3 regions of the Peribacillus sp. NPDC097895 genome follow, and region 2 is predicted to be linked to each of the others. Evidence: a T-box and tRNA genes for the amino acid it is inferred to sense, from the RefSeq annotation. Region 2 holds a T-box; the other regions hold tRNA genes.
The links. The T-box of region 2 lies ahead of argS (arginine--tRNA ligase). A T-box ahead of a tRNA ligase gene usually reads a tRNA of that ligase, here a tRNA-Arg.
Positions count from the first base shown of each region.

Region 1 (3,283 bases), on a different contig from region 2:
ATGAGGGAGTTGTGTTAGACTTAACTTATCCGGATAATTCAGCAGCCGTTGTTGATCATGATAGGCAGCGATGAATTCGTCCGATTTGGCACTGGAGAAGAAGAGGCTTTTACATATAACGAGTTACAGCAAATTCTTTCTTAGCTCCAAAAAGTCTTATGCTGATAAAATTAAAAAGGGTGAAATGAAAAATGAAGACAGTAATCATTGCAACGAAAAATAAAGGGAAAGCCAAGGAGTTCGAAAGCCTATTCTCTGCTAAAGGATATGATGTCAAAACACTTCTTGATGTACCGGATGCTCCGGATGTTGAGGAAACAGGCACGACTTTTGAAGAAAATGCGATCCTGAAGGCAGAGGCCATTGCCCATCAACTAGGCCACTTTGTCATTGCTGATGATTCCGGATTGATTGTAGATGCATTGGAGGGCCGTCCAGGCGTATATTCTGCGCGCTATGCCGGAGAGTCCAAGAGTGATGAAGCAAACACGGAAAAAGTCCTCCGGGAACTGGAAGGCGTGCCAAAAGAGGATAGAACGGCGAGATTTTATTGCGCCTTGGCACTAGCGTCACCCCACCAGGAAACGATTACCGTATCGGGCACGATGGAAGGCTTGATTACGGAACAGCCATCGGGAACGAATGGATTTGGTTATGATCCCATCTTTTTTGTTGAGGAACAGGGCAAAACAAACGCCGAATTGACAAAAGCGGAAAAAAACAAAATCAGCCACCGCGCCAACGCATTGAGGGCTCTAGATGAAAAACTTGATCTATTTCTAAAAAGGGAAGAAGGAATGTGACGATGAAAGTGCTAATTATGAGTGACAGTCATGGCTTAACTCATGAAATCAGCATGATTACCGACCGTCATAAAAAAGAGGTTGCCGCCATGATCCATTGCGGTGATTCAGAGTTGGAAAGAAATGACCCTCACATGTCGGAGTTCTTAGCCGTTCGTGGGAATTGTGACTATGATTCGGCATATCCGAATGATATTGTGGAGAGTATCGCAGGCAAGCGTTTCTTCCTTACGCATGGACACCTCTATAACATAAATATGACGCTGATGAACCTATCTTATAAAAGTGAAGAGACAGGGGCGGATATTATTTGCTTTGGTCATTCCCACGCTGCAGGTTCAGAATTGATTGACGGCAAGCTCTTCATCAACCCGGGAAGCATACGTCAGCCGCGTGGACGAAAAGAGAAAACCTATGCCATTTTGGATATCGGAAATGGCCAACTTGAAATCATCTTTTATGACCTTGAAGGAAAAATCGTTGAGGAACTAAGAAATGCTTATCAAATGGAATGACTTCATGTAATATGAACAGGAAGCGTTTTTACCCGCTTCCTGTTCATAAAAAAGAAAAAACTTTTTATGAAAAACCGTTGACTTTCTTTTGATATCCTACTATAATAAGAAGTGTCCTAAGGGAACAGTTAAGGTAATACATAAGTTTTACCGCAACTTATATCATAAACGTCTCAGTAGCTCAGCTGGATAGAGCAACGCCCTTCTAAGGCGTCGGTCGGGAGTTCGAATCTCTCCTGGGACACTAAAAAAGTGGCTTTAAAGCCCGATGTGAAAACCTTCTATATCGTTTAGTGAAACGATCCGTATAACGGTCATGTAAGAAATTACACCGTATATCGATTTATCCTACTAATGATATAGGTGGTTTTTTCGTTTTATCAGATGTTGAAGTAGAAATAAGTTATATATGATAACTTCGAATTGTTCGATAAAGTGTATTCTCCATTTTTTACTGCAAACTTCATTCAAATACCATGATAAATATTGAATGAATGGTAGGGGTGTTCTAAAACTCTTCAAAATTTTATATTACTAGTATTGCAATGAGTATTATACTAAGTTATAATAAGAAGCACCATTACGGTCTAAGTTCGAAACGTGGCCTTATACTGAACTGAAGAAAAATAGCGATATGTCTCAGTAGCTCAGCTGGATAGAGCAACGCCCTTCTAAGGCGTCGGTCGGGAGTTCGAATCTCTCCTGGGACACTAACTTAAAAACGCCAAAACCTTTAAAAGGTTTTGGCGTTTTTTCTTTTTGTTTTACGGATGATATGTGGCAAGAAGTTTTTTATTTCTTATTTATCGCAGGTGGATTGTCTTTTATGTCGAATTTGTAATAAATAAGGAGTTGTTTAGATGAATAAAGATAGATTATTTAAGTTCATTCAAACTTCCACTCGGGGTAATTTCTTTTCAGTAGAGATAGCCGAAGATGGAACTGAAGTAGTTCAATTAGCCAAGGAATTAGAAATGGAAGGAAGAATTAAGTTAAGAGCGTGTACGAGAAAAGAACAAGGTGTTTATCTGGAAGGAATACTTAAGTTTGTGCCTAGCTAATACTTATTGAGTTTTTTCGAATCAAAGGAATTATACAACGTTCAAACCATTTCATATCTTTATTTGAAAAAAACATCCAACTAGTTGGATGTTTTTTTACTTTGTATATCAATTCCCATTTAATGTTTGAATGTTTTGCCGAAACGATTTTAGAATAGATTCCTGGGTTTAATGACAATCTTGCTCTGATATCAACTTTTACAATGGTATTTTAATGAAGGGTATAAATACCACGGCAATAGTGGAGCAATTATTAAGAACGGAGGCGTCTGTCGGGTCTGCCAGTTTTTACTGATCGACCTTTTTGTTTAAAACAATCCAGCGAGCTATGTGAACCCTGAGGGTAATCGAATATCCCTGCAATTAAGAGATTTCACTGGTAATCTCCTATTATATACGAAACAGACCTAACTATTTCCCTCATTTTTGATGGCATGTTTTTTGCATGATTTATGGGTGCAGTCCACAAAAGTAGAGTTGAAGACGATCAAAAGTCAAGAAGCTTAATGGGTGACATAGAAGGGAATGATTGTGTTTGTTACAGGTACAGATGTGAACAAATGAGTAAAGAAAGGATCAGGGCAATTCGTTTATAAAAAGAATCAAAATTGTAATGAGGCTGTTTGTATTGATTCATTACCAGTTTGTAAGAGCGGGTACAGCACCTACCAATAGTAAGAAGGGAAGCGGAAAAGTGCATTATATTGAAAGTGGTAGCCGTGAGTATCGTCGGGCGCTAATTGGATTGTTATTGGGAAGTATTGTTTCATTTTCCATCTTGTATAGCCCTCAACCACTGATCAGTCTTTTTTCAGAGGAATACCATGTTTCACCGTCAACTGCCAGTTTTGCCGTTTCACTGCCCACGATTGCGTTAGCAATTGGTTTGCTTTTTATCTCGACT
Region 1 covers NZ_JBNNSH010000001.1:678,227-681,509, forward strand. Annotated here, with positions in the region: gene ACQKMH_RS03175 (XTP/dITP diphosphatase) at 192-803, shown strand; gene ACQKMH_RS03180 (metallophosphoesterase family protein) at 806-1,318, shown strand; tRNA gene ACQKMH_RS03185 (tRNA-Arg) at 1,489-1,562, shown strand; tRNA gene ACQKMH_RS03190 (tRNA-Arg) at 1,955-2,028, shown strand; gene ACQKMH_RS03195 (hypothetical protein) at 2,179-2,379, shown strand; gene ACQKMH_RS03200 (MFS transporter) at 3,008-3,283, shown strand, end outside.
Region 1: it encodes a tRNA-Arg, which carries the amino acid that the T-box ahead of argS (arginine--tRNA ligase) is inferred to sense. The anticodon was not compared.

Region 2 (3,283 bases):
TTACTGGGAATATCGGTTACCATCATGTTCACCATTTAAGTCCAAGGGTACCTAACTATAAACTGGAAAATGCACATAATAATACAGAGCCTTTAAAGAACGTACCAACGATTACTCTTGCTACAAGCTTACAGTCGCTCCGTTTCCGCTTGTGGGATGAGAAAAACAAGAATTTTGTGGGCTTTAAAGACTTAAAGTATTTAACGAAAAAAAGTGTTTCCGTTCAAGTGAAATCTGAACTATAATTTTTCCATTCCAGACTCTCTTCATAATCCTAGGATTTGGGGGAGTCTTTGCTTCATATAAGCGATTCGATAAAGGAGAGAACTTAAAATGATTCGAGTTGTCATTGCAGAGAATCAGGAAATGCTGTTAGAGGCAATTAGTTCTCTACTCAATCTTGAAGAAGATATAGAAATTGTCGGGAAAGCCAGTAATGGAGACGAAGCAATTGCTCTTATACATCGTTTACAGCCGGATATTTGTATTATGGATATGGAGATGCCTGTAAGGAGCGGACTTGAGGCTGCCGAAGCTTTGAAGTCATTTGAGTATAAAGTAATCATTTTAACGACTTTTCGAAGAACTGGTTATTTTCAGCGTGCTTTAAATGCCAATGTAAGCGGCTTTTTATTGAAGGATAGCCCAAGTGACGAGTTAGCCTGCTCGATTCGCGGCATAATGGACGGCAAGCGAATATACTCGCCCGAGCTTATTGATGATGCTTCAAACAATAAACAACGGGAAATGGGAGTGTTAGGTCTGTTAGCCAATGGTCAAACCACAATTGAACCATCTGATCGGCCAAGTAACACAATTGGGACCGTAAGAAAATATTTTTCCACCATCAAGGAAAAAATGAAGTTACCAGCAGGTTAGGGATGAACATTCTTTATAGAAGTTCATCTATATGATGTTGACACGTTTTTTTAAATTGTGTACTATAAATTAAATTATATATTGAAAATTCTGTGATAAAGAGAGTAGTTCATTATGAAATGGAAAGCGAGTTAGGGATGGTGTGAGCCTAATGCAGGACAAATGAATGAAGCGCACTTTGGAGAAATTTCTTGAAACGTTAAGTAGAGAACATCGGGGAGTCACCTCGTTAACAATGGAAAGTGGTCACAATTTGTGGCAACTAGAGTGGTACCACGGGAATCTATGCTCTCGTCTCTTATTTAGAGACGGGAGCTTTTTTGTTTAGGAGGGAAATGACGATGAATAAACCAATTGCAACATTAATATCAACTGCATTACACAATGAATTGCCAGCAAGTGAAATAGAAAAATTAATGGAAAAGCCAAAATTCACGGAATTAGGGGATGTTGCATTTCCATGCTTCACCCTTGCAAAAAAACTAAGGAAATCACCTCAAGTGATTGCGGCTGAAATAGCCCAACAATTAAACAGTAATTTGATTCAAGAAGTGAACGTAGTGGGCGGTTATGTAAATATCTTCGTCAATCAACAGAGGGTGACAGAAAATGTGCTGCAAACCATATTAAGTGAAAAGGATCAGTATGGTTCAAAGCAGCCTCTACAAGAGAATGTCGTGATTGACTATTCATCCCCGAATATTGCTAAGCCGTTTTCCATGGGGCACTTACGCTCAACAGTCATAGGGAATGCACTGGCTAACATCGCTGAAAAAAATGGCTACAATGCCGTGCGTATTAATCATTTAGGGGATTGGGGCACGCAATTTGGTAAATTGATTGTCGCTTATAAGCTGTGGGGAGACAAAGAGGCAATCGAAGCTTCCCCGATTCAAGAATTATTGAAAATTTATGTGAAGTTCCATGAAAGAGCAGAAACGGATGAATCGTTGAACGAACAAGCACGGGCTAGCTTCAAATCACTTGAGGATGGAGATGAAGAAGCACGCGCGTTATGGAAATGGTTCAGGGATGCGTCTCTAAAAGAATTTGAAACGATTTATGATTTATTAGGCATTCGTTTTGATTCCTATGCAGGCGAAGCGTTTTACAATGACAAAATGGAAGCTGTTGTCGAGGAACTAAAAGAAAAAGGCTTACTTACCTTATCCGAAGGAGCCTATGTTGTGGAAATGGAAGATATGCCTCCTTGTTTGATTACAAAAACGGACGGGGCGACACTGTATGCCACACGTGATTTAGCAGCAGCCATGTATCGTAAAAAACATTATGATGCGAAGAAGACATTTTATGTTGTAGGAAACGAACAATCACTTCACTTTAAACAGCTTTTTAACGTCATTGAGAAAATGAAGTATGATTGGTCAAAAGATTTACAACACGTAGCTTTTGGCATGATGTTAAAAGACGGTAAGAAAATGTCGACACGTAAAGGGAAAGTTGTGCTGCTTGCTGATGTATTGGCAGAGGCAATTGAAACAGCGAAGCGCAATATTGAAGAAAAAAATCAAGCGCTTGAACAGAAAGAAGTGGTTGCGAAGCAGGTCGGTGTCGGAGCGGTAATCTTCAATGATTTAAAAAATTATCGCATGAACGATATTGACTTTTCATTAGAGCAAATGATGAATTTTGAGGGGGAAACAGGACCATATGTGCAGTACACCTTTGCACGAATTTCATCATTGCTTGAAAAAGGTGAATTTAGGGAACAGGCAATCCAATTTGATGCATTAGGAGAGTATGCGTGGTCTGTCGTCCAACTGCTTGAGCAGTTCCCGATCATTGTTCAAAAATCATTTGAACAAGCAGATCCATCACAAATAGCGAAATTCAGCTTGCAGTTATCACGTGCATTCAATAAGTATTATGCACATACGAAAGTTTTAGTCGATGATGAGTGGAAACAAATGAAGCTTTCGTTCGCTTTTTGCGTAGCCATTGTATTAAAGGATGCGCTAAGGTTATTAGGAATTTCAGCGCCAAAGAAAATGTAAAGTTAACATGCCCGTGCATACCGAATAGGTGCAATAACGTTTATAAAACTGTATACAAAAATCACAAAAAAGAATCCATTTTGATCTTCCTTTTTCAAAATGGATTCTTTTAATTCTATTGAAGCAATTTTTATTACAATGCAGCATTTTTAAAGTAGAAGTGAAAAGGGATACATTCACTATTCGATGACATCAAACCATAAAGCGGATTTATCATCAATTTCCCCGTTGTAATTGATCGTGATCTCGTCGCCGGCCTTTATATCTTTATGTGCATAAAAGTCTATCGTTAAATCTTCTAAATTATTATCGAACGTCGCATTCGGAGTGTATGAATGATTGAATAGCGATCCATTTCCTAAGGCAATGGCAGTATCTTCGTCCCCCCA
Region 2 covers NZ_JBNNSH010000005.1:7,464-10,746, reverse strand. Annotated here, with positions in the region: gene ACQKMH_RS21215 (fatty acid desaturase) at 1-245, shown strand, start outside; gene ACQKMH_RS21210 (response regulator) at 334-879, shown strand; T-box leader at 963-1,181, shown strand; gene argS (arginine--tRNA ligase) at 1,215-2,894, shown strand; gene ACQKMH_RS21200 (SET domain-containing protein) at 3,074-3,283, opposite strand, start outside.

Region 3 (3,283 bases), on a different contig from region 2:
AAACAATCAACTCCGTATTCATTTCCATTCCGCCAACTTTTTCGATTTCTTTCGTTTCTTCCGGGTAATTATCATTGTCGGAAACACCAACAACCTTTTTACCCAAACCAAGAGCAAATACCACTTCCGTATTACTTGGTATCAACGTAACGATTTTCTTCGGTTTTTCTTCTATCGTAACTTTTTCACCCGTTGCATCTTTAATCGTAATCGGGAAAGCTTGGTGTTGAGCATGATTCGTTTGCTGCTTTTCCGTTCCTTCATTAGATCCCCCGCTGCAACCAACGATCATACCTGCAGTCAGTAATAACACCAGGATCAAACCAAAAATTTTCTTCATTTTCATTCCTCACAATCTTTTCATTTATTTTTTCCACCCTATGAAATAGCGCTTCCTTTAAACGAAGATGCGCATCAAAACAAAAAGCATCTCCCGTTAAACGGAAGATGCTTGTATGGCAACAATATAATTACGGACTCTTTAGGGTCTGCCACACACCTTCCCATCCGCGTAGGTTATAGGTGTACGAATCTTGGCAGGTCTCCTGGCTCATGGTCATCGTCAACGGCACCTTCCCATATCTCATACAGTGGTTCACAGCCGTTAACTCCCATATACAGTGGCGGGACCGCGCTGGCATTCAACCAGCTTCCCTTTTAAGTCATTAAGACACCAAATCGCTCATATGTATATAATTTTCACTGCTTTTCATTATACACCATGTAAGAATCTATTATTATATGATTTTTCTGACTGGCTCCAAGATGCCCCGTCCCTCTTCAATGATTTGTAGCATTTTCAATCAGGGACGCAAACCCACCAACCGATAATCCGGGTGAAATCCGAACGCGATGCAGGGCATACATTCCTTGATCACTGGAAGCCCCGCCAGGTTCGGTCGTAACGGCCATCTTGTATCCAGCTTCTTCCGACAGCCTGAGACTCTCTTCGTTATACCGACCAACTGGATACGAAAGTACTGTCGTGTCCTGATGGAGGATACGATCGAATAAATCCTTTGACTGGACCATTTCGACTTCTTGCTGCTCTGGGGTCATGCGGTTTAGCTCAAGATGGTTGATCGTATGACTTTCGATGGAAATCCCATTCCTGCTCATCTCCAGCATTTGACCTTCCGTCAGGTGATGACCTTTTTCAATGGATTTCCCAATCATGAAAATGGTCGCTTTCATGTCATATTCTCTTAATATAGGAAAAGCCTCCGTGTAGTTATCTGTATACCCATCATCAAAAGTAATCCAGACACACTTTTCACTTGGCATTCGATTTTCGGTTAAAACGTGAAATGCTTCATTAGGGGATAATGTATGGTATCCATTTTCCCGAAGCCAAGCCATTTGCATTCGGAATTCCTCTTTTGGCACCCGAAGGTTATTACCTTCAGATATGCTATGATACATCAATATGGGAAGCTGAACCGTGGACTCGGCCCTTATCCAGTTCCTTGTATCGATTTGTTCAGGATTACCTTCGTCCTCCGAATCCTGTCCGCCGTCACTCTCCGCTGCTGCAACTACTTCAATATTATCTTCCGCAATCGGCGCAGCCGTCTTTGTACCTATGTCCTCTAAAACCCCTTGTGAGCATCCAGGTAAAATTAACATCCCCAGCAACGCTGCCATGCTTAAAACTCTGTATTTTCCCACTATCATTCTCCTATTTTTTTCTAGCATAATAGTACCAGAAAACTAGTGAATAATAAAGTATCCCAATTAACGAAAAAAAAGGAATATAAAGAGTTGGTACCCATCCTTGTCAAACTTTATTGGACTGTACATTATCACCAGTTAAGCTTTAATGATGAAATTTTTTCATAAGTACAAGCTATTAGCTTGAAAAGTTTGCCTATAAGAAATATAATAAATAAGTCGTCGACTTTTTATATGTCCCAGTAGCTCAGCAGGATAGAGCGACAGCCTCCTAAGCTGTAGGTCGTAGGTTCGATTCCTATCTGGGACGCTAATGTATGGAAGACCCTGTTATAATCCGGTTAAAGCCGGTTTTATAGCAGGGTCTTTCTTTTGGCTTAACTGAAAATGGCTGTATCACGTATGTCGGATGAAAGCACTTCTGAACATTGGAAACAATGGTGATCTATTCACTAAAAGTTTTCATTGTTTGGAGGTGCTTTTCTTTTCGGTTAAAAAAATGGTAAAACGTGGAAAACATATAAAAGAACGAAATCACACTCGTGCTGAAGATTACGAGCATTAGATATTTTCCTTAGTGAAAAGATCGCTGAAGGTGTTAGAGAAAGAACGTTAGAAGAATACAAACGACATGTCAGAAATTTATCGGACTACCTATCCAAAATGCATTTTCCCTTTAAAAATATCATCGAGTTAACCTCTTCATTAATCAGAAAGTGATGAAGGAATGGGAACCGCGTATTCGCGAAATTACGATAGAATTGCTTGATCAGATCTCCAGTCGGCATGAAATGGACATTGTTACATCGAATATATCCTTTAATCTTTTTTGAAATAAATGTTTGAACTTGTCCCATCCGGGTATACAAATACTGTAAGACATTCTCACCAAAGGAGATGATGTGCATGATGAGTACGATCAGAAGCCAATGGAACAAAGAGAATGATGCAGCGGTGTTTAGTCCAGGTGATTACTGTTAGAGTCAATTGAAGAGTTAGATGATAATCAAAAAGGGAATTACTAGTCTTCTCACCCAAAGGAGGAGGATACTGTTCATGAGTATTTACAGCCAATGGAATCCAGAGAATGACGAAGCAATTTTCAGTCCGGGTGATCAAAAGCCATTCAGTACGCTCACACGAGTAAATTCGGATAAACACACACACACTGACAAAACACTTGAATATGAATTATATGGCACCGTACTGAATGAAGTTTAGTCGAAGCAGTGATATATAGAAAAAGAGCCCTTCACATTTATGCTAAACGTGAAGGGCTCTTTCTTTTATTTATCGAATTTCAGTTTGGCCAACGCATCCGCCAAGGCAGTATTGATCGGCTCTTCTTTATTTTGCTTTTTCATATAATTGGAGACTTCATTTTTTGATACTCTTTGATTTTTATTTTGTCCTCTTCGTTTATTGTAAGAAGAAAGTTTTTCATGAAAACCGCATTTACATGTGAATGTCTGTGCTTCTCCTTGACCGCGCATTTCCATCTTTTTGTGACATTGTGGACATCTTGCATTTGTTACACGTGAAACACCTTTTTTGTGGCCACATTCACGATCCTGACAGACAAGCATTTTTCCCTTTTTACTATTTACTTCAA
Region 3 covers NZ_JBNNSH010000003.1:473,101-476,383, forward strand. Annotated here, with positions in the region: gene ACQKMH_RS18555 (ABC transporter substrate-binding protein) at 1-346, opposite strand, end outside; cobalamin riboswitch at 519-693, opposite strand; gene ACQKMH_RS18560 (polysaccharide deacetylase family protein) at 781-1,644, opposite strand; tRNA gene ACQKMH_RS18565 (tRNA-Arg) at 1,908-1,981, shown strand; gene ACQKMH_RS18570 (hypothetical protein) at 2,728-2,892, shown strand; gene ACQKMH_RS18575 (DNA topoisomerase III) at 2,958-3,283, opposite strand, start outside.
Region 3: it encodes a tRNA-Arg, which carries the amino acid that the T-box ahead of argS (arginine--tRNA ligase) is inferred to sense. The anticodon was not compared.